3 regions of the Streptomyces sp. CRN 30 genome follow, and region 2 is predicted to be linked to each of the others. Evidence: riboswitches for the same ligand, from Rfam matches in the RefSeq annotation. Region 2 holds a riboswitch; each other region holds the start of a gene.

What was found. Region 2 has a riboswitch for cyclic di-AMP ahead of UW392_RS38290 (transglycosylase family protein). Riboswitches for the same ligand answer to the same signal wherever they lie in the genome.
Region 1: it holds a riboswitch for cyclic di-AMP, as region 2 does, so the genes downstream of both, UW392_RS36265 (transglycosylase family protein) here and UW392_RS38290 (transglycosylase family protein) in region 2, are expected to answer to the same signal.
Region 3: it holds a riboswitch for cyclic di-AMP, as region 2 does, so the genes downstream of both, UW392_RS43740 (M23 family metallopeptidase) here and UW392_RS38290 (transglycosylase family protein) in region 2, are expected to answer to the same signal.

The regions. Positions count from the first base shown of each region.
Region 1 is NZ_JAVRHI010000338.1:930-8,336, forward strand. Features, by position in the region: partial or broken gene eno (phosphopyruvate hydratase) at 1-307, opposite strand, end outside; gene UW392_RS36265 (transglycosylase family protein) at 558-1,307, opposite strand; cyclic di-AMP (ydaO/yuaA leader) riboswitch at 1,310-1,486, opposite strand; gene UW392_RS36270 (transglycosylase family protein) at 1,663-2,688, opposite strand; gene UW392_RS36275 (cytochrome P450) at 2,869-4,140, opposite strand; gene UW392_RS36280 (nucleoside triphosphate pyrophosphohydrolase) at 4,164-5,195, opposite strand; gene UW392_RS36285 (SurA N-terminal domain-containing protein) at 5,239-5,889, opposite strand; gene UW392_RS36290 (ATP-binding protein) at 6,098-6,508, opposite strand; gene UW392_RS36295 (helix-turn-helix transcriptional regulator) at 6,714-7,407, shown strand, end outside.
Region 2 is NZ_JAVRHI010000362.1:410-7,816, reverse strand. Features, by position in the region: gene UW392_RS38315 (serine/threonine-protein kinase) at 1-618, shown strand, start outside; gene UW392_RS38310 (SurA N-terminal domain-containing protein) at 784-1,449, shown strand; gene UW392_RS38305 (nucleoside triphosphate pyrophosphohydrolase) at 1,523-2,494, shown strand; gene UW392_RS38300 (cytochrome P450) at 2,609-3,883, shown strand; gene UW392_RS38295 (transglycosylase family protein) at 4,094-5,050, shown strand; cyclic di-AMP (ydaO/yuaA leader) riboswitch at 5,325-5,503, shown strand; gene UW392_RS38290 (transglycosylase family protein) at 5,509-6,267, shown strand; partial or broken gene eno (phosphopyruvate hydratase) at 6,581-7,407, shown strand, end outside.
Region 3 is NZ_JAVRHI010000400.1:11,347-18,753, forward strand. Features, by position in the region: gene UW392_RS43725 (GNAT family N-acetyltransferase) at 1-1,019, opposite strand, end outside; gene UW392_RS43730 (HPr family phosphocarrier protein) at 1,193-1,483, shown strand; gene UW392_RS43735 (GntR family transcriptional regulator) at 1,657-2,355, opposite strand; gene UW392_RS43740 (M23 family metallopeptidase) at 2,557-3,321, opposite strand; cyclic di-AMP (ydaO/yuaA leader) riboswitch at 3,334-3,497, opposite strand; gene UW392_RS43745 (pitrilysin family protein) at 3,689-5,077, opposite strand; gene UW392_RS43750 (pitrilysin family protein) at 5,074-6,450, opposite strand; gene UW392_RS43755 (DNA topoisomerase IV subunit A) at 6,846-7,407, shown strand, end outside.

The DNA.
Region 1 (7,407 bases), on a different contig from region 2:
TGTTGTCGGTGGCGTCCAGGTCGAACATGGCCTGGTCGATCAGACGCTGCTCGGTGGCGTCGTAGCCGACCAGCTCCGGGCCGATCTGCTCGATGACGGCGAGGACGGCCTTCTCGACACCCTTGCCGAGGTAGCGGTTGGTGTCGCCGTCACGGAGCTCGATGGCCTCGAAGGCACCGGTGGAGGCACCGGACGGAACGGCGGCACGACCCGTGCTGCCGTCGTCGAGGCCGACCTCGACCTCGACCGTGGGGTTGCCTCGGGAGTCCAGGATTTCCCGGGCTACGACGACGTCGATGGACGGCACGAGCATCTCCTTCTTCAGTGTGACGCTTCTGTGTGACGCATCTGTGTGCCACGGGTCTGCGGCACGCAGCGGCTCTGCGGGTCCGAGCCTAACCGGCTCCGGGCGATCGGCCAGCCGGTCACCCACCCGTTGGACAGAACCGAGAGTAAATTGTTTCCGAACGGAACAAAAGCGCTCCGGGAACCGGACATGACCCCGCCCCGGCGCGTACGGGGGAACACGCGCCGGGGCGGGGGGTCTGACGGGACCGTCAGCTCAGGTGGAGCTGCTGGCCCGGGTAGATGAGGTCGGCCTCGTCGACGATGTCGTCGTTCAGGTCGAACAGCTTCGACCAGCCGCCCTTGACGTCGTGCTCGGCGGCGATGGAGCTGAGGGTGTCGCCCTTGACCACCTTGTACTCGCCGTCGCCCTTCTCGACCTTCTTGCCGGTCGGCGTGGTGACCGTCTTCTTCTCGGCCTTCTGCTCGGCCGCCGGGCGCTCCTGCGAGCGGGAGGCGGGCTGCTCGGCGGAGCGGTCCTCGGTGGCGCCCGTGGAACCGGTCGATCCGGTGGAGCCGGTGGAGCCCGTGCTCTGCTCCTGCGAACCGCTGCTCTGGCCCTCGTCGGAGGAGCCGCCGCCGGTGTAGCCGGCGCTGGACAGGCCCGTTCCGCAGCTCGGCCAGGCACCCTTGCCCTGGGCGGCGAGGACCTTCTCGGCGACCTGTATCTGCTGGTCCTTGCTGGCCTGGTCGGCGGTGGAGGCGTACTGCGTGCCGCCGTACGCCGCCCAGGTGGAGGCGGAGAACTGCAGACCGCCGTAGTAGCCGTTGCCGGTGTTGATGGACCAGTTGCCGCCGGACTCGCACTGGGCGACGGTGTCCCACTCGGCGGAGGTGGCGGCGGAGGCGTTGCCGGCCGCCATCAGCGGGGCGGCGACGGCGGCACCGGCGACTCCCGCGACGGCGATGGCCCGGGTGGCCTTGGAAGGACGACGGTGCTTGCCCTTGCTGGAAAACAGCATGGAGATCCCCTCACCGACGCCTACGAGGTGAGCTGTCGGGTTCGGGCCGGTTCGGTTGCCCGGCCGTGTCATCCGCGTATGACGCGCTGACACGGCTTCACCCCTAGCCGCTCCGGCTCAACTGCCCGGCGCGGCACTTACCTTGGGTCCCCCGCTCCTGCCTGCGGCGCTTGACGCGACGACTGTTCCCGGGCAGCCGCTGGCAGGATTCGGCGTTGCGGCGGCCGGGGCCCGCGATGGCGAGCGGTGACGACCGTAGACACGCGCCACACGGATTTACAAAGACGATCAGGGCTTCTGAGACCTATCTCTCACGGCGTTTATTACGGACATTCAGCCCGAACCGTGACGCGAACTACCGCTCACTTTCGACCGGTTCGACCGGTTCGGCCGTAAGCGCAAGCTTCTGACCGGGAAGGATGAGGTCGGGATCGAGACCGACGACATCCTTGTTCTCCGCGTAGAGCGAGCGCCATCCCCCGTCGAGCTCAAGGGAGTCGGCGATGGCGCAGAGGCTGTCGCCGGTGCGCACCGTGTAGGTGCCGTCGGCCGCGACGCGCGCCTCGTCGTCGCCGCGCGAGGCGTGCCGGCCCGAGGAGGAGCCCGAACGGCCGTCCGCCGCCTCGCCGTCGGCGCTGCCGCCGCGGTGCCGGCCGGAGCCGGGGGCGGGCGTCTCGGTCAGGTTCGAGATGCCGCCGGCCTCTTCGAGGCTGTCGGCGTCGTCGCGCTTGGTGGTGGCCGAGCCGGTCGCGGCGTCGGTCGGCTCGTCGGAATCGGACGACTTGCCGGACTTGGACGATTCGTCACTCTCGTCCGACGCGTCGGACGAGGCCGAGGCGGACGGCGACGCCGAGGCGCCGGCGTCCTCGTCGGAGTCGGTCGCGGCATCGTCGGACTCCGTCGCCTTCGCGTCGCCCTCGCTGTCCGTGCCGTCCGAAGAAGCGGACCCATCGGACGAAGAAGACGAACTGTCCGATTCGGTGTCCGATGCCGTCGAGCCGGACGAACCGGTGTTCAGGCCGCTGAGCAGGCCGCAGGTCGGCCAGGTGGCGACGCCCTCGGCCGCCAGCACCTTCTCGGCGACGCGGATCTGCTGGGCGCGGCTCGCCTGGTCGGCGCTGGAGGCGTAGGCGAGACCGCCGTACTGCTCCCACTGTTTCTGCGACAACTGCAAACCGCCGTAGTAGCCGTTGCCGTCGTTCTGGCTCCAGGCGCCGCCGGTCTCGCACTCGGCGACACGGTCCCAGGTCGTACCGTCGGCCGCGTTGGCGCCGGTGGCCCCGAGGAGCGGGATCGCGATGGCGGAGCCGGTGACTCCGGCGGCGACGACCAGGGCAGGGGCCTGGCGGGGGCGGCGGTGACGACCGTTCCCGGAGAGCATGCGGAGACCTTTCGCGAGACAGCAGGGCCCGCACGGCGGTTGGTGATCAGCGCCGCGCTGATCCGTGAACGTATAGGCATACGATCACTCATCACAAGTTCATGCCGTGCAGATCACATGGAGATCACGGAGCTGAGCGCGTGTCACCTTTGCGGCTGCGACGGCCCCTTCGGGCCGGCGTCACGAGACCGGGGTGAAGGAGACCGGCAGCGTGCGCAGTCCGCGCATGATGAGGCCGCCGCGCCAGCGGAGTTCCGCCGGGTCGGCGGCGAGGCTCAGGTCCGGCAGCCGGGTCAGGAGCGTGGCGAGCGCGGTCCGGCCCTCCAGGCGGGCGAGCGGGGCGCCCAGGCAGTAGTGGATGCCGTGGCCGTAGCCGAGGTGCTGGTTGTCCCGGCGGCTCAGGTCCAGCGTGTCCGGCTCCGTGAACCGCTCCGGGTCGCGGTCGGCGGCGGCGAGGACGACGAGGACCGGGTCGCCGGGGGCGATGTCCTCGCCGCCGAGGGTGAGCGGCCGGGTCGCGAACCGCCAGGTGGCCAGCTCCACGGGGCCGTCGAAGCGGAGGAGTTCCTCGACGCCGGTCGCCAGCAGGCCGTCCTCGCCGGCGGCCAGGGACTCCTGGAGGCGGGTCCGCTGCCCGGGGTGGGTGAGCAGGGCGTACATCCCGTTCCCGATGAGGTTGACGGTGGTCTCGAACCCGGCGAAGAGAAGGATGAAGGCCATCGCGGCGGCCTCGTTCTCGGTGAGGTGCTCGCCGTGGTCGGAGGCGCGGATCAGACCCGAGATCAGGTCGTCGCCGGGGTCGGAGCGCTTGCGGTGGATGAGGTCGGCGAGGTAGCCGCGCATCTTCTTCACCGACCGCGCGACCCCGCCGCGCGGCCCCCCGCCGTGCCGGATCATCATCCCCGCCCAGTCCCGGAAGTCGTCCTGGTCCTCGCGCGGGACGCCGAGCAGGTCGCAGATGGCGTAGATGGGGAGGGGGAAGGCGAACTCGTGGATGAGGTCGGCCTCGCCGCGCCCGGCGAAGGAGTCGATGAGGCCGTCGGCCAGTTCCTGCACGCGGGGCGCGAACTCGGCGACACGGCCCGGGGTGAACGCCTTGCTGACCAGCCGCCGCAGCCGGGTGTGGTCCGGCGGGTCGATGTTGAGCAGGTGCGTCATCAGCTCGGCCTTGCGCTCGCCCGGGATACCGGTCCGGCCCTTGGCGTGCGCGTCCCCGGCGTGGTGGGCGGGGTTCTTGGACAGCCTGGGGTCGGCGAGGGCCTGCCGCGCGTCGGCGTACCGGGTGACCAGCCACGCCTGAACCCCGCTGGGCAGCCGGGTGCGGTGCACGGGGGCGTGCTCCCGCAGCCAGGCGTAGGCGGGGTAGGGGTCGCTCGCGAACTCCCAGGTGAACAGTTCCGGAGCGGGGGTGCTGGGGATGGTGGTGCTGAGGTGCGTGGTGTGGTCGTTCACCTCACGACCGTAACCGGGGCGCGTCAGCCGGCGTCGGCCGCAGCCGCCGCCCCGTTTTCCTTCTTCCGCTCCGTCTCACGGATGGCGTCGCGGTAGGTGCGGGCGGCGGCGTGCAGGGCGGTCTCCGGGTCGACGCCCTCGGCCTCCGCGCGGACGGCCAGGGCCAGCAGCTCGTAGCCGAGGCCCTCGCCCCGGGGCAGCGGGGTGTCGAGTCCGGCTGAGCGCACCCGGGAGGCGAGCTTCGCGGCGAGCGCGAGTCCGGGCTGGCCGAGCGGGACGCCCTCCGTGACGGAGGTACGCCGCTTCTCGACCTGCTTCGTGCGCAGCCACTGCTCACGGACCTCCTCCGGGGTGGTGACGACGGCGTCCCCGAAGACGTGCGGGTGGCGGTGGACCAGCTTGTCGACGATGGTCCCGGCGACGTCGTCGACGGAGAAGGGCGCGTCTGGGTCGTCCTCCGCGATCCGCGAGTGGAAGACGACCTGGAGCAGGACGTCGCCCAGTTCCTCGCGGAGGTCGTCGCGGTCGCCGTCCTCGATGGCCTCGACCAGCTCGTACGCCTCTTCGATCGCGTACTTCGCCAGGCCCTTGTGGGTCCGCTGCGAGGACCACGGGCACTCGGCGCGGATGCGGTCCATGACCTGCACGAGGTCGAGGAGGCGGGCGCCCGGCAGGTCGTAGGAGGCGGGCAGCAGTTCCAGCTCCGGCATGTCGACGCGGCCGGAGCCGGCGAGGCGGGCCAGCCCGTCGGTGAGGGCCGGTTCGCCCTCGCCGGTCGCCACGACGACGACCGTGTGCCCGCCCGCGCAGGCGTCGACCAGGTCGGCGGCGGCCGGGACGGTCTCCTCCACGCCGATCCCCGCGTCCCTGAGGTAGGGCAGCTGGGGGTGGGCGCCGTCCGCGCAGAGCACCCGGTCGGCGGTGCGCAGGGCCTGCCAGGCCGGCCAGGACAGCAGGCCCGGTGCGACCCGGTGGCTGGTGGTGAGCAGGACGAGACGGCCCTGACCGGCGGGGCCGCCGGTCCCGGTGGGGGCTTCGGGGCTGGTTGCGTTCACCGTTCGAACGTAACGCACGGCGTCCGGCAGGGGTTCGCGACCGCTATGCCGCGGCGTCCTCGCCGTTCTCGGTCGTGACCTCGCGCACCCAGGGGGTCTTCGCGTCGGTGCGGATGCTCTTCTCCACGTCCCAGGTGCCGTAGCGCGGGTTGAGGTCGACGCCCATCCTCTTGGAGGTCTCCGACAGGTTCTTCCAGAAGGCGGGCTGCCCGGTGTCCGTGCCGAGGTGCTCGGCGAGCTTCTGGGCCTCGATCTGGAGGCGGAGGTTGTCGTCGAGGCGCTCGGGGGCGATGCCGTACTGCTGGAGCCAGACCGTCTCCAGCTCCTTCGCGCCGCCGGCCTGCTGCTCCAGGCCGCTGCGCATGCCCTGGATCTCCTTGCGCGTGACGCCGACCCCGGCGTCGGCGGCGGCGCGGTGCAGCACGCGGTCGAGAACCATGCTCTGCAGGGTGTCGCGGGTGAGACCGCCGGTCCTGGCGATGGCCTGCGCGTACTGCGTCTCGTCGGGGACGGCCGCGCGCTGGGCCGCGCGTACCTCACCGACCCGCTCCTCCAGCTGCGCCACGGTGATCCGCTCGCCGTCGACGACGGCTGCCGCGCCGGGGTGGGCGTCGTTCCCGCAGGCGGTGAGGAGGGGGGCCGCCGCGGCGATCGCGGCGGTGAGGAGGAGCGCGGTGCGACGGCGGCGGTGCAAGGAGACCTCCCGTTGGAGAGCTTGTGCGACGGTGCACAAAGTCTTGCGGTGATCGATGGTAGGCAGTGGACCGGCTGGGGCCAACCCATTCGACCAACGATTCACCGGGACTTCGGGCACCGCCGCGCGCGTCGCGGCTCATGAAGCCGACGCGTGGGCGGCGCGAGGCTGGGAACGTTCGGCCCCGGCTGTCCGGCCGGAGACTGCGTCAGACCGCCGCCAGCTCACACCAGACGAGTTTGCCCCGGTTGCCTCCTTCGGCCAGCGGCTGCCAGCCCCACAGGTCGGCGCAGGCCCGTACGAGGATCAGACCCCGGCCGTCCTCCGAGTCACCGGTGTCGCCCTCGCCTCCTGGGGGCGGTACGGGCGGCTCGGGGTCGGCGTCCCATGCGCCGATCCGCAGCACTCCGCCGGCCCAGCGCAGGCGGAGGGCCGCGGGGCCCTTGGTGTGCCGTACGGCGTTGCAGATCAGCTCCGCCGCGAGCAGTTCGGCGGTGTCGACGAGGCGGATCAGACCGTGGACGGTGAGGATCAGGCGGAGCGTGCGGCGGCTGACGGTGACGGCGCGAAGGTCGTTCGGGATGTACAGGGTGTACTCCCAGGGGGCGGTTTCGGGCATGCGGCGGCTCCAGGTGTGCGGTGGGAAAGGAGAGGGGCGGTCGGTGTCATTGCCGCGCCCGCCATGGCAGGACGGAGCGGTGCGCTTCCGGCACCCCGGCGTTCCACAGAGTGTGCTTCGCGTCACCGACGGTAGGGCTTGCGTGTAATACGTGGCAAGCTGATCGCGTAACGTGACCCCGAACGAGCTGCACCAAGGAGCGACCATGGTCCTGCGGCGTGAACCAACGGCACGCCAGATGCGTTTGGGCGTCGAATTGCGCCGACTCCGCGAAGCAGCGGGGCTCACGACCATCGAGGCAGCGGCGCTGCTGGGAGCGAACAGGGTCCAGATCAGCCAGATCGAAGGCGGTTTCGCGGGCGTGAGCGAGGAGCGACTGCGCCGCCTCGCCTCCCATTACTCCTGCACCGACGAGGAGTTCGTCACCTCCCTGGTCGCCATGGCCACGGACCGGACGCCCGGCTGGTGGGAGGAGTACCGGGGCCTGCTGCCCACGCCTTTCCTGGACCTCGCCGAACTGGAGCAGAACGCCACATTCCAGCGCGAGGTGGCGCTTCTGTGCGTTCCCGGTCTGTTGCAGACGGAGGAGTACGCCCGCGCCGTCTTCTCGTCGCGGGTGCCCGAACTGACGCCCACGGAACTTGAACTACGTGTGCAGCACCGTTTGAGGCGCCAGTGCATCACTAGCCCGTACGAGTTGGTCATTCACGAGGCCGCCTTGCGGATCAGAGTCAGCGACCGCGCCGCTTCCCGGACGCAGCTCACCACGCTGTTGCAACTTTCCGAGGCCGACCGCATCACCGTGCGCGTCGTCCCCTTCGACCTGGACGGATTCGCCCGATCCACCAGCGCCATGACCTACGCGGGTGGGGCCGTCGCCAAGCTGGACACAGTGGTAC
Region 2 (7,407 bases):
GACCGCGCCCGCATCCCCGCCCCGCAACCGCAGGCAGCCCCCGCCCCGAGCACCGACCAGCCCGACGTCGCGGGCGCGGTCGACGAGGTCAAGCGGCTGCTCGGGGAGGGCCGCATCACGCAGGCCGTCGACATCCTCGGCGCGATACTCCCCCTGGCCGCCGCCCGGCACGGCGAGCACTCACCCGTCGTGCGGACCCTGCGCAAGCAGTACGCGGCCACGCTCATGGACGACGGCCAGTACCGGCGCGCCCTGCCCGAGCTGCGCCGCCTCGCCGACGCCCGGGCCGCCGAGGCGGGCCAGGCCGACCCGCAAGCCCTGCGCTACCGCTACGACGCCGCCCACTGCCTCGAACAGCTCGGCGAGCCGGCCGCCGCACTCGCCGAGTACCGCGCCCTGCTGCCGTACTACGAGAACCAGTACGTGTCGGGCGACCCCGAACTCTCCCTGGACGTGCGCCGCCGCATCGGCCACCTCCTGCTGGCGCTCGGCGACCGCCCCGCCGCCCACGACACCCTGGCCCGCCTCCTGCACGACGTGGAGCGGCTGCGCGGGCCCGGACACCCGCTGGCGGCGGACGTGCGGCGGACGCTGCAGTGGCTGGGACGGGTGCGCTGACGGCACGCGCGCGGGCCACGGCGGTGCGGGGGTGCCCGAAGTGCCGGTGAATCGTTGGTCGAATGGCTGGCCGAGAGCAGGGCCACTGCCTACCATCGATCACCGCAGGACTTTGTGCACCGTCGCACAAGCTCTCCGAGAGAGAGCTTCCCAAGGGAGGCCACCTTGCACCGCCGCAGCAGTCGCCGTCGCACCGCGCTCCTCCTCGCCGCCGCGATCGCCGCCGCGGGCCCCGCCCTCACCGCCTGCGGCGACGAGGCGCATCCCGGTGCGGCGGCCGTCGTCGGGGACCAGCGGATCACGGTCGCGCAGCTGGAGAGCCGGGTCGGCGAAGTGCGCGCGGCCCAGCGGGCCGCCACCGTCGACGACGCCCAGTACGAGCAGGCCGTCGCCGGCACCGGCAGGCTCACCCGCGACACCCTGCACGGCATGGTCCTCGACCGGGTCCTGGACCACGCCTCGGCCGACGCCGGTGTGCGCGTCACCCGCAAGGAGATCCAGGGCTTCCGCGCCTCCCTGGAACAGCAGGCGGGCGGCGCCGAGGCCCTGCGTGCGGCCTGGCTGCAGCAGTACGGAGTCCCGCCCCAGCGCCTGGAGGACAACCTCCGCACCGAGCTCCAGGCCCAGAAGCTGGCCGCCGCGCTCGGCGCCGACATGAGCGACGAGCAGGGCCAGGCCGTGTTCTGGCAGGCCCTGTCGAAGGCCTCCGGCGAGCTCGACGTGGACCTCAACCCCCGCTACGGCACCTGGGACGTCGAGCGGAGCAGCCGGGCGGACGCCACGACACCCTGGGTCCGGGAGGTCACGGCGGCGGCGGAGCAGCCGGCGTAGAGCCACTGTCCACAGCCTGTGGACAACGTCCGGTGCCGTCGGTGCCGTGGGTTACGTTCGAGGCGTGAACGCAATGAGCCCCGACGGCGCACCCGGCCGTATCGTCCTGCTGACCACCAGCCACCGCGTCGCGCCCGGACTGCTCTCCTGGCCCGCCTGGCAGGCACTGCGCACCGCCGACCGCGTCCTGTGCGCGGACGGCGCGCACCCGCAGCTGCCGTACCTCCGGGACGCCGGCGTGGCCGTGGCCGAGACGGCCCCCACCGCCCCCGACCTGGTCGACGCCTGCGCGGGCGGCCGCACGGTCGTGGTCGTCGCGTCGGGCGAGGGCGAGCCGCTGCTCACCGACGGCCTGGCGCGCCTGGCGGGCTCCGGCCGCGTCCGGATGCCGGAGCTGGAGCTGCTCCCCGCCTCGTACGACCTGCCGGGAGCCCGCCTCCTCGACCTGGTCCAGGTCATGGACCGGATCCGCCGCGAGTGCCCCTGGTCCTCCCGGCAGACCCACGAGGGGCTGGCGAAGTACGGCATCGAGGAGGCGTACGAACTCGTCGAGGCGATCGAGGACGGCGACCGTGACGAGCTCCGCGAGGAGCTGGGCGACGTCCTGCTCCAGGTGGTCTTCCACGCCCGCATCGCCGAGGAGGACCCGGACGCGCCGTTCTCCGTCGACGACGTGGCGGGCGGCATCGTCGCCAAGCTGATCCACCGCCACCCGCACGTCTTCGGCGACGCGAGGGCCACGACGCCCGAGGAGGTCAAGGAGCACTGGCTGCGCACCAAGGCGGTCGAGAAGCGGCGCTCGTCGGTCACCGAGGGCGTCCCCCTCGGCCAGCCCGGCCTGGCCCTCGCCGCCAAGCTCTCCTCCCGCGCCCGCACGGCCGGCCTCGACGTACCGCTGCCCCAGGGCGAGGGCGTCGGTTACGAACTGCTCGCCCTGGCGGCCCGCGCCGAGGCCACGGGCGTCGACCCCGAGGCGGCCCTGCGAGCAGCGGCCCGCGCGTACCGTGACGCCATACGGGGCGCGGAGGGCCTGGGCGGGGCCTGAGAGCCTGTGGATCCGTGCACGGCGGGCCGCCGGTACCGGGTACGGCGCCGGTCGGGCGCGAGCGCGGACCGCACCCACCGGCGAGCCCCGCAGCCCGCCGGATACGGTCGGGAGGTGACCCAGCAACCCCGGCCCGCCGACGCCGCGCCCACGCTCTTCACCTGGGAGTTCGCCACCGACCCCTATCCCGCGTACGCCTGGCTGCGCGAGCACGCGCCCGTGCACCGGACCCGGCTGCCCAGCGGGGTGGAGGCCTGGCTGGTCACCCGTTACGCCGATGCCCGGCAGGCGCTCGCCGACCCGCGGCTGTCCAAGAACCCGGCGCACCACGACGAACCCGCCCACGCCAAGGGGAAGACCGGCATCCCGGGCGAGCGCAAGGCCGACCTGATGACGCACCTGCTCAACATCGACCCGCCGGACCACACCCGGCTGCGTCGGCTGGTCTCCAAGGCGTTCACCCCGCGCCGCGTGGCCGAGTTCGCCCCCCGGGTGCAGGAGCTCACCGACCAGCTCATCGACGGGTTCGCCGAACGCGGCAGCGCCGACCTCATCCACGAGTTCGCCTTCCCGCTCCCCATCTACGCGATCTGCGACCTGCTCGGCGTCCCCCGCGAGGACCAGGACGACTTCCGGGACTGGGCGGGCATGATGATCCGGCACGGCGGGGGGCCGCGGGGCGGTGTCGCCCGGTCCGTGAAGAAGATGCGCGGCTACCTCGCCGACCTCATCCACCGCAAGCGCGAGGCACTCCCCGACGTCCCCGCCCCCGGCGAGGACCTCATCTCCGGTCTCATCCGCGCCTCCGACGAGGGCGAGCACCTCACCGAGAACGAGGCGGCGGCGATGGCCTTCATCCTGCTCTTCGCCGGCTTCGAGACGACCGTCAACCTGATCGGCAACGGCACGTACGCCCTCCTCACCCACCCCGGCCAGCGCGAACGCCTCCAGCGCTCGCTGGCCGCGGGCGAGCGCGACCTGCTCGCGACCGGCGTGGAGGAACTGCTGCGCTACGACGGCCCCGTAGAGCTCGCCACCTGGCGCTTCGCCACCCGCCCTCTCACGATCGGCGGGCAGGACATCGCGTCCGGCGACCCCGTGCTCGTGGTGCTCGCGGCGGCCGACCGCGATCCGGAGCGGTTCGCCGACCCGGACGTCCTCGACCTCTCGCGCCGTGACAACCAACACCTCGGGTACGGGCACGGCATCCATTACTGCCTGGGCGCACCCCTGGCCCGGCTGGAGGGGCAGACCGCGCTCGCGACGCTCCTCACCCGCCTTCCGGACCTCGGACTTGCGATGGATCCAGCCGATTTGCGGTGGCGTGGCGGGCTCATTATGCGGGGGTTGCGCACGCTTCCCGTGGAGTTCGCACCGGTTCGGTCATGACGCCGGAAGTGCACGTCGGAGGTGATCGCGCGACCTCGCACAGCCGGACGAATGTGACGCTTGATCAAGTTCGTGATCTGCGCGTGATCTGCGCTGCATTGACTTGTGACAAGTGATCGACTGCGGCTACGTTCACGCATCAACGCGACCGGCGCGCCTCACACCGGGGCCGGCCGGGCCGCTCCTTGCTGTCGTGTGAAAGGCAACCGCATGCTCTCCGGGAACGGTCGTCACCGGCGCCCCCGTCAGGCTCCGGCCCTCCTCGTCGCGGCGGGAGTCACCGGATCCGCCATCGCGATCCCGCTGCTCGGCGCGAGCGGGGCGAGCGCGGCCGACGGAACGGTCTGGGACCAGGTCGCCGACTGCGAGAGCGGCGGGTCCTGGAGCGCCAACACGGGCAACGGCCACTACGGCGGACTCCAGATGTCCCAGAGCGACTGGGAGAAGTACGGCGGTCTGGACTACGCCCCCAGGGCCGACCAGGCGAGCCGCTCCCAGCAGATAGCCGTCGCCGAGAGCATGCTCGCCGACCGGGGTGCCATCGCCTGGGCCACCTGCGGCGTGCTCGCCGGGCTCGCCGGCGACGACGACGCGGCGGACACCGACACCAGCGCGAAGGGCGGCTCCACCAAGTCCTCCGGTTCCTCCGGGTCTTCCGCTTCCTCCGGCGCGTCCGGCTCGTCGGAGTCCGCCACGCCGGCGGCCGGTACGACCACGCCCGGCAGCGGCTCCACCGGGAGCGCCTCCCCGAGTGCCGGCACCGCCGACGAGACGGCGTCCGGCGACAAGTCCGGCGCCTCCGGCGCGAGTACGTCGGAGGAGGACGACCCGAAGGCCTCCGCGTCGGGCGACGAGTCCGGCGAGCCGGGCGGTGACGAGGACGCCGCCGGCGAGACGGAGGAGGGCCTGGCGACCGACGCCGCGTCGGCCTCCCCCTCCGAGTCCGCCGCCCCCTCCGCCGACGCCTCCACGGACGCGGCCGAGGGCACCGGCCGGCACCGCGGCGACAGTGCCGCCGAGCAGCCGGCCGCCGGCGTCACGGGCGGGTCAACCGCCTCCACCGGACGCCACGCCGCCCAGCCCGTCGACGTGGTCAGCGAGCTGACGGGTGGCGCGTACACCCTCCGCTCCGGTGACGGCCTCTGGGCCGGCGGCAGCTCCCTCTAGGCGGATCGCATCGTTCCCGGTCGGGCGCTGGGGACCAGCGCCCGACCGCTGCGTTCCGGGTGTCCGGCGGGCAGCTGAAGGACGCCGGAACGCGCGGCAGTTCGCGAGCGCATTCGCGCCGTATGCACCATTTGATCTCGGTGGGAGATGAGTCACAAAGGCCCTGATCGTCTTTGTGTTCCGGCGTCACACGTGCCTACCGTCGTGATCGCTCGCCACAGCGGGCCCCGCGGTCGTCACGCCGAATCCTGCCAACGGCCGTACGGGAACAGTCGTCGCGCAAGCGCCGTGGGCAGGAGCGGGGGACCCAAGGTAGGTGCCGGGCCCGGGAGTCGAGAGACACCCGGAAACGGCTTGGGGTGAAGCCGCGCAGGGCAGTACGCCGTGCGCGGCCGGGCAATCTGACCGGCCCGAACCCGACAGCTCACCTCGCAGGCGTCGGTGAGGGGATCAACTTCATGCTGCGTTCCTGCAACAAGGGCAACAAGACCAAGCACCGCCGTCCGTCCAAGGCCAGTCAGGTCGTCGCGTTCGCCGGCGTCACCGGCGCCGCGATCGCCGCCCCGCTGCTGACGGCGGGCTCCGCCTCCGCCGCGTCCGCCTCCGAGTGGGACACCGTGGCCCAGTGCGAGTCCGGCGGCAACTGGTCGATCAACACCGGCAACGGCTACTACGGCGGTCTGCAGTTCTCCGCCTCCACCTGGGCCGGTTACGGCGGCACCCAGTACGCCGCCACCGCGGACAAGGCCTCCAAGGCCCAGCAGATCGAGATAGCCGAGAAGGTCCTCGCGGGCCAGGGCAAGGGTGCCTGGCCGAACTGCGGTACGGGCCTGTCCGGTGCCGCGTACAACGGTGCCGCGGCCGCCCCGTCGACCTCCGGTTCGGGCTCCGGCTCCGGTTCGGGCTCGGGCTCGGGCTCCGGGTCCGCCGGGCAGAGCGCCCCCGAGCAGAGCGCGCCGAGCCAGAGCGCGCCGAGCGGGAGCACCCAGGAGCAGCGCGCCTCGCGTTCCTCCGAGCGGGCCACCGTCGAGACCCCGACCGGCAAGAAGGTCAAGAAGGGTGACGGCGAGTACAAGGTCGTCAAGGGCGACACCTTGAGCGGCATCGCCGGCGAGAAGAACGTCGCGGGCGGCTGGGAGAAGCTCTACGAGCTGAACAAGGACGTCGTCGACGACGCCGACGTCATCTACCCGGGCCAGCAGCTGCACCTGAGCTGACGACGGCCGAACCGGTGACGGCCGGCCCGGCCGGCCACCCCCGTCCCCACGGGCGCCCCGCCCCGGTGCGTGTTCCCCCCATGCGCACCGGGGCGGGGCTTTTCCGCGAGCCGTCCGCGCGCGCCGCGGGGGCTTCCCGGGCGCGCGGCGGCGGCCGGTCGCACTGGTCCGCGTTTGTTCCGTTCAGAAACAATTTACTCTCGGTTATGTCCCCAGGGTGACCGGCAGGCTGGCCGATCCCCCGGAGCCGGTTAGGCTCATCCCGCAGGGCCACTGCCCTCGTACCCGCGTCACATCCCAGAAGGAGATGCTCGTGCCGTCCATCGACGTCGTCGTAGCCCGGGAAATCCTGGACTCCCGAGGCAACCCCACGGTCGAGGTCGAGGTCGGCCTCGACGACGGCAGCACCGGCCGTGCCGCCGTTCCGTCCGGTGCCTCCACGGGTGCCTTCGAGGCCATCGAGCTCCGTGACGGCGACACCAGCCGTTACCTCGGCAAGGGCGTGGAGAAGGCCGTCCTCGCCGTCATCGAGCAGATCGGCCCGGAGCTGGTCGGCTACGACGCCACCGAGCAGCGCCTGATCGACCAGGCGATGTTCGACCTGGACGCCACCGACAACAAGGGCTCCCTCGGCGCCAACGCCATCCTCGGCGTCTCCCTCGCCGTCGCGCACGCCGCCTCCGAGGCGTCCGACCTGCCGCTCTTCCGCTACCTGGGCGGCCCCAACGCGCACCTGCTGCCGGTGCCGATGATGAACATCCTGAACGGCGGCTCGCACGCCGACTCCAACGTGGACATCCAGGAGTTCATGATCGCCCCGATCGGCGCGGAGACCTTCTCCGAGGCCCTGCGCTGGGGCACCGAGGTCTACCACACGCTGAAGAAGGTCCTGAAGAACAAGGGCCTGGCCACCGGCCTCGGCGACGAGGGCGGCTTCGCCCCGAACCTCGGCTCCAACCGCGAGGCCCTCGACCTCATCCTCGAGGCGATCAACGAGGCCGGCTACACCCCCGGTGAGCAGATCGCCCTGGCGCTCGACGTCGCCGCCTCCGAGTTCTACAAGGACGGCGTCTACTCCTTCGAGGGCAAGGAGCGCACGGCCGCCGAGATGACCGAGTACTACGCCGAGCTCGTCGAGGC
Region 3 (7,407 bases), on a different contig from region 2:
CCGAAGGCGTTGGGCCCGATGATCCGCATGCCGTACGCGCGCGCATGCCGCACGAGGGCGCGCTGGCGTTCGCGTCCCTCGGGACCGCTCTCGGCGTACCCGGCGGAGATCACGACCAGGCCCCGCACCCCGTGCCGGCCGCACTCGGTGACGACCTCGTCGACCTGCCCGGCGGGGACGGCGACGACCGCGAGGTCCACGGGGCCGTCGATCTCCTGGACGGAGCGGTGGGCGGGTACGCCGTCCACTTCCTCGCGCTCCTTGTCGAAGGCCCGGTTCACGGCGTACAGCCGGCCGGTGAAGCCGGCGTCCCGGATGTTGCCGAGGACAGCCCGGCCGACGCCGCCGGGGGTGCGGCCGACGCCGATGACGGCGACCGAGCCGGGGGTGAGCAGCCGCTGCACGGAGCGGCCCTCGGCGCGCTGTTCGCGCGCGTACTGCACGGCGAGCGAGCGGCCGGTGGGCGCGAGGCCGAACTCCAGGCGGACGACGCCGTCCTCGAAGCTGCGCTTCTGGGTGTACCCGGCGTCCGTGAACACCTTGATCATCTTGGTGTTGGCGGGGAGCACCTCGGCGGCGAAGCGGCGGATGCCGCGCTCCCGGGCGACCGCGGCGATGTGTTCGAGGAGCGCGGAGGCGACGCCGCGGCCCTGGTGGGCGTCCTGGACGAGGAAGGCGACCTCGGCCTCGTCGGCCGGGGCGTGCGCGGGGGTGCCGTCGGCGCCGATCCGGTCGTAGCGCACGGTGGCGATGAACTCGCCGCCCACCGTGGCCGCGAGGCCGACCCGGTCCACGAAGTCGTGGTGGGTGAAGCGGTGGACGTCCTTGGCGGACAGCCGGGGGTAGGGCGCGAAGAAGCGGTAGTACTTGGACTCGTCCGAGACCTGCTCGTAGAAGCTGACCAGGCGCTCGGCGTCGTCGGCGGTGATGGGACGCACGCGCGCGGTGCCGCCGTCGCGCAGCACCACGTCGGCCTCCCAGTGGGCGGGGTACTCGTGCCGGTCCGACGCGGTCTCCATGGGGCCCAGCGTACGGCTCGCGTCCGCGTGCGGCGCGGGGCAGTCTGGGGCAGTCCCCGGGGACCGTCGGGCCGCCGCCCGGCGAGCGACCGGGTCGCCGGGGTGCCCGGGGGCACACCGTACGGTATGGAAAACTGGTCTAGACAACCTGAACAGCTGAAGGGCAGCAACACATGGCTGAGCGCCGCGTCAACGTCGGCTGGGCCGAGGGCCTCCACGCCCGCCCCGCCTCCATCTTCGTCCGGGCCGCCACGGCCACCGGCGTCCCGGTGACGATCGCAAAGGCCGGCGGCGACCCTGTCACTCCCGTCAACGCGGCCTCCATGCTGGCCGTGCTGGGCCTGGGCGCCCAGGGCGGCGAGGAGATCATCCTCGCCTCGGAGGCCGAGGGCGCGGACGCGGCCCTGGACCGGCTGGCGAAGCTGGTCGCCGAGGGGCTGGGGGAGCTTCCGGAGACCGTCTGAGCCACGGGCGTACGACGGCGGAGCCGTGCCGGTCCCTTTCCGGGGGCGGTACGGCTTCTTCTTTTCCCCGCACCGCACCGTGCGCGGGAATTGTTCCGGCGCCCGCGAGAACAATAAAAGGGCAGCAGAAAATGACCCCGTCGAATTGCTTCTCTTTGTATACGGCGGCCGTGTTAATGCCGGAGGCTCGGCATGTTTACGGGACGTTGCGAGTTCCTCACACGCTCCGCGCGTTCCGCCCCCGGGGCCAGCCGCAGGCGGTGCGAGGCCGTCGACCGCTCGGTGTGCAGCGCGGTGAGCGACCGGGCGCGCTCGCTGTCGCCGCGGGCCACCGCGTCCACGATCGCGCCGTGCTCCGCCCAGGACTCCACCGGGCCGGCCGGCGGCGCCTCCACCGTGTACATCCAGGCGATGCGGTGCCGCAGCTGGGTCAGGGCCGAGGTCAGCGCGGGGCTCCCCGCGGCCTGCGCGAGCGTCTCGTGGAACCAGCCGCCCAGCGAGCGCAGGTCGTCGCTGTTGCCCCGCCTGGCCCGCTCCTGCCCCAGGCGCACCAGGCCCCGCAGCACCTTCAGATGGGCCTCGGTGCGGCGCTGCGCGGCGCGGGCGGCGCCGAGGGGCTCCAGCAGCAGCCGCATCTCCAGCAGATCGGCGGCCTCCTGCTCCGTCGGTTCCGCGACGCACGCGCCGGCGTGCCGCCGGGTCACCACGAAGCCCTCGGCCTCCAGGGTCCGCAGGGCCTCGCGCACGGGGACGCGGGAGACGCCGTAGCGGCGCGCGAGCAGTTCCTCGGTGAGCCGGCTGCCGCGCTCGTAGACACCGGCGACGATGTCGTCCCGGATCGCCGTGCACACCGAGTGCGCCGGAATACGCATGACCGACCTCCGCCTTAGCCGCTGTTAATCCCCGTGAAACGTCGACGATTGACGCGTGTTCAGTGATGCTATTCCAATGTGCCGCACTTTCCGATGGCGGGTCGGATTGCTTGGCTGTTTTTGGTCACCTACGGGCCACAAGCGGGTCACATGCGGAAAGCCCCGGCTCGCGAGCCGGGGCTTTCGGGAGGTCGTGCGCCGTCAGACGGAGACGCCGTGGGAGCGGAGGTAGGCCACGGGGTCGATGTCCGAGCCGTACTCCGCGGTGGTGCGCGCCTCGAAGTGCAGGTGCGCCCCGGTGACGTTGCCGGTCGCGCCGGAGAGGGCGATCCGCTGGCCGGGGGTGACCGTCTGGCCCACGGAGACGCCGATGGACGACAGGTGGCCGTACTGCGTGTACGTACCGTCGTGCATCTTGATCACGACCTGGTTGCCGTACGCGCCACCCCAGCCGGCCTCGACGACGGTGCCGGCGCCGACCGCGTGCACGGTGGTGCCGGAGGCGGCGTGGAAGTCGATGCCGGTGTGCGAGCCGGAGGACCACAGGCCGCTGCTGGCCCGGTACGAGGTGGAGACGTAGGAGCCGCTGCTGGGCGCCACGAACGTGTTGAGGCGCTTGCGCTCGGCAGCGCGGGCGGCGCGCTCCTTGTCCTCGCGGGCCTGCTCGGCGGCCTCGGCGGCCCGCTCGCGGGCGGCTTCCTCGGCCTTGCGCTCGGCGGCGGCCTCCTCGGCGGCCAGCCGCTGGGCGGTGGCCTGCGCGTCGATCTGCTCGGCCACGGAGTCGCCGAGGGTGACGACCGGGGTGAGGCCGGTGTCCTCGGGCGACGGGGTGGCGGCCAGCGCCGGAGCGGCGAGGGTGCCGATGACGCCGGTGGTGGTGAGGGTCGCGACACCCGCCGCGCGGACGGTGGTGCGGTGAACCCGGCCGGGACGACGGTGCTTCCCGGTGGCGCGCGTGAACGCCATGTAGTGGCTGGTCCTTTCCTTCCCTCTCGCCTACCGGGTTAGCTGACGGGTTCGGAGCAGGAAGGTCTCCTACGGACCCCCTCGCTCACGCGCGGGCGTCCGATTCACCCCAGGGACTTGGATGGGTCCCCGGCTCCCCTGGCTCGCGCCGTACGGGGACTCGGCGATGACTGTCCGGTGCCGCGGGTGCGGCGCACTGCCTGACGGACAGCCCGGACGAAGCTAAGCGGGAGCGCTCCCCGTTCCCAAACGGATCATCGTTTTTGAGGCGTATCCCACAGGGCGAACAGGCAACCTCTCCCCCAATCCGGGCATAAGGCGGCCCCGGTGACACATCGGTCACCGGGGCCGTCACGCGCGCGTGGCGCTACTCGGCGGCGACGACGGTGACTTCACCGATGCCGAGTGCCTCCACGGGCTCCTTGATCTGCGCCGCGTCACCGACGAGCACGGTCACCAGGCGGTCCACCGGGAAGGCGTTGACGACCGCGGCGGTGGCCTCCACCGTGCCGGTGTCGGCGAGCCGCCGGTACAGCGTCGCCTGGTAGTCGTCGGGCAGGTGCTGCTCGACCTGGTCGGCCAGCGTGCCCGCGACGGCCGCCGCGGTCTCGTACTTCAGCGGCGCCACGCCCACCAGGTTCTGCACGGCGACGTCGCGCTCGGCGTCGGTGAGACCGCCCTCGGCGAGCGTGCGCAGCACCTTCCACAGGTCGTCCAGGGCGGGACCGGTGTTCGGGGTGTCCACCGAGCCGCTGATGGCGAGCATCGCGGCACCGGTGCCGTCGGGCGCGGAGCGCAGCACCTGGCCGAAGGCCCGGACGCCGTAGGTGTAGCCCTTCTCCTCGCGCAGGACGCGGTCCAGACGGGAGGTCAGGGTGCCGCCGAGGCAGTACGTGCCGAGCACCTGAGCGGGCCACGCGCTGTCGTGCCGGTCGGGTCCGGTGCGGCCGATCAGCAGCTGCGTCTGCACGGAGCCGGGGCGGTCCACGATGACGACGCGGCCGGTGTCGTCGGAGGTCACCGGGGGCACGGGGCGCGGCTCGGCGGCCGACCCCGTCCAGGAGCCGAGCGTGTCGTCGAGGAGCGCGTCGAGGTCCGTGCCGGTGAGGTCGCCGACGACCACGGCGGTGGCCGTGGCGGGCCGTACGTGCTTCTCGTAGAAGGCGCGCACGGCCGCGGAGTCGATGCCGGAGACGGTCTCCTCGCTGCCCTGGCGCGGGCGCGACATGCGGGAGTCCGCCGGGAACAGCTCCTTGGAGAGTTCCTTGGCGGCCCGGCGCGAGGGGTTGGCCATCTCGTGCGGGATCTCGTCGAGGCGGTTGCGTACCAGGCGCTCGATCTCGCTGTCCGCGAAGGCGGGGGCCCGCAGCGCGTCGGCGACCAGGCCGAGCGCCTTGGCCAGGCGGGAGACGGGCACTTCGAGACTGACCCGTACGCCGGGGTGGTCGGCGTGGGCGTCCAGGGTGGCGCCGCAGCGCTCCAGTTCGGCGGCGAACTCCTCCGCGGAGTGCTTGTCGGTGCCCTCGGAGAAGGCCCGCGCCATGATGGTGGCGACGCCGTCGAGGCCGGCCGGTTCGGCCTCCAGGGGGGCCTGGAGGAAGACCTCCACGGCGACGACCTGCTGGCCGGGGCGGTCGCAGCGCAGCACCGTCAGGCCGTTGCCGAGCGTGCCGCGCTCGGGGGCGGGGAAGGCCCAGGGCTTGGCGTCGCCCGCCTGCGGCCGGGGGTGGAACTCCATGGTGGCGAGCTCGGTCACTGGGCCGCCTCCTCACTGGCTTCGGTGGCTTCGCTGTCTTCGGTGGCTTCGGTGGCTTCGACGGCTCCGGGGGCGGTGGGCTCGTAGACGAGCACCGCGCGGTTGTCGGGGCGCAGGCGGGCCTTGGCGACCTCCTGGACCTCCTCGGCGGTCACCTCCAGCACGCGGCCGACCGCCGTCAGGGCCAGCTGCGGGTCACCGAACAGGACGGCGTACCGGCAGAGTTCGTCGGCGCGGCCGGCGACCGTGCCGAGCCGGTCCAGCCACTCGCGCTCCAGCTGGGCCTGGGCGCGCTCCATCTCCTCGGCGGTGGGGCCCTCCTCGGCGAACCGGGCCAGCTCCTCGTCGATGGCGGCCTCGATGACCGGCACCTCGACGTCACCGGAGGTCTTCACGTCCAGCCAGCCCAGCGACGGGGCGCCGGCGAGCCGCAGCAGACCGAACCCGGCCGCGACGGCCGTACGGTCGCGCCGCACCAGCCGGTTGTAGAGGCGGGAGGACTCGCCGCCGCCGAGGACGGTGAGGGCCAGGTCGGCCGCGTCGGCCTCGCGCGTGCCGTCGTGCGGCAGGCGGTAGGCGGCCATCAGCGCCCGCGCGGGGACCTCTTCCTCGATGACCTCGCGCAGCTGGGAGCCCATCACCTCGAGCAGCGAGCCGTCCCGGGGGGCGGGCTTGCCGTCGTGCGAGGCGATCGAGCCGAAGTACTTCTCGACCCAGGCCAGCGTCTGCTCCGGGTCGATGTCGCCGACCACCGACAGCACCGCGTTGTTCGGCGCGTAGTAGGTGCGGAAGAACGCGCGGGCGTCCTCCAGGGTGGCGGCGTCCAGGTCGGCCATGGAGCCGATCGGGGTGTGGTGGTAGGGGTGGCCCTCCGGGTAGGCGAGGGCGGTGAGCCGCTCGAACGCCGTGCCGTAGGGGACGTTGTCGTAGCGCTGGCGGCGCTCGTTCTTGACGACGTCCCGCTGGTTCTCCATCGACTCCTCGTCGAGGGCGGAGAGCAGCGAGCCCATGCGGTCGGCCTCCAGCCAGAGGGCGAGCTCCAGCTGGTGGGTGGGCATGGTCTCGAAGTAGTTGGTGCGCTCGAAACTGGTGGTGCCGTTGAGGGAGCCACCGGCGCCCTGCACCAGTTCGAAGTGGCCGTTGCCCTTGACCTGGGCGGAGCCCTGGAACATCAGGTGCTCGAAGAGGTGGGCCAGTCCGGTACGCCCCTCGACCTCGTGGCGGGAGCCGACGTCGTACCAGAGGCACACCGCTGCGACCGGGGTCAGGTGGTCCTCGGAGAGCACCACGCGCAGGCCGTTGGCCAGGCGGTGCTCGGTCGCTGTCAGGCCGCCGGAGCCTGCCTCGGCTGTGGCCGTGTGACCCATGGGCATGTACGTCCCTTCGATCGCGGAAACTGTGGACGGAGACCGTGGACGGAATCACCGGCCCCCACCGCATCACTGGTCGGAACTGCGGAATTCCTACCGATCCTGCCACTGTATGCAAGCGCGCGGACCGCCGGTGGAGTTCCCGGTCCGCGTACGCCGAGAGCGAGCACGCGCGCGGGGCGGTCGCCGGGCGCGCCGCCGTGCGGAGGGCTGACTTCCACGGCCGGGACGGGTGTGGACGGGGCGGGCGCGCGAGGCGGGCGGGACCGAGGGCGTACCCTGCGGGCAGCACCGGGCCGGGCAGCCCGCGAACGGGTCCTGGTCGGTCGCTGTCAGTGCCGCGGTCCACAATGGACGCGTCAGTTCACCGTTCACGCTTCAGCAAGGAGCCGGCAGCGATGGCCCGCCGTAGTACGAAGACCCCGCCGCCCGACGACCCGTACGAGGAGAAGATCCTCGACATCGACGTCGTCGACGAGATGCAGGGTTCCTTCCTGGAGTACGCCTACTCGGTCATCTACTCCCGTGCCCTGCCGGACGCACGCGACGGACTGAAGCCGGTGCACCGCCGCATCGTCTACCAGATGAACGAGATGGGCCTCAGGCCCGAGCGCGGCTACGTCAAGTGCGCGAGGGTCGTCGGCGAGGTGATGGGCAAGCTCCACCCGCACGGCGACGCGTCGATCTACGACGCCCTGGTGCGCATGGCCCAGCCGTTCTCCATGCGTGTGCCGCTCGTGGACGGCCACGGCAACTTCGGCTCCCTGGGCAACGACGACCCGCCGGCCGCCATGCGGTACACCGAGTGCCGGATGGCCGAGGCGACCAGCCTGATGACGGAGTCGATCGACGAGGACACCGTCGACTTCGCCCCGAACTACGACGGCCAGGAGCAGGAGCCGCAGGCGCTGCCCGCCGCCTTCCCCAACCTGCTGGTCAACGGGGCCTCCGGCATCGCGG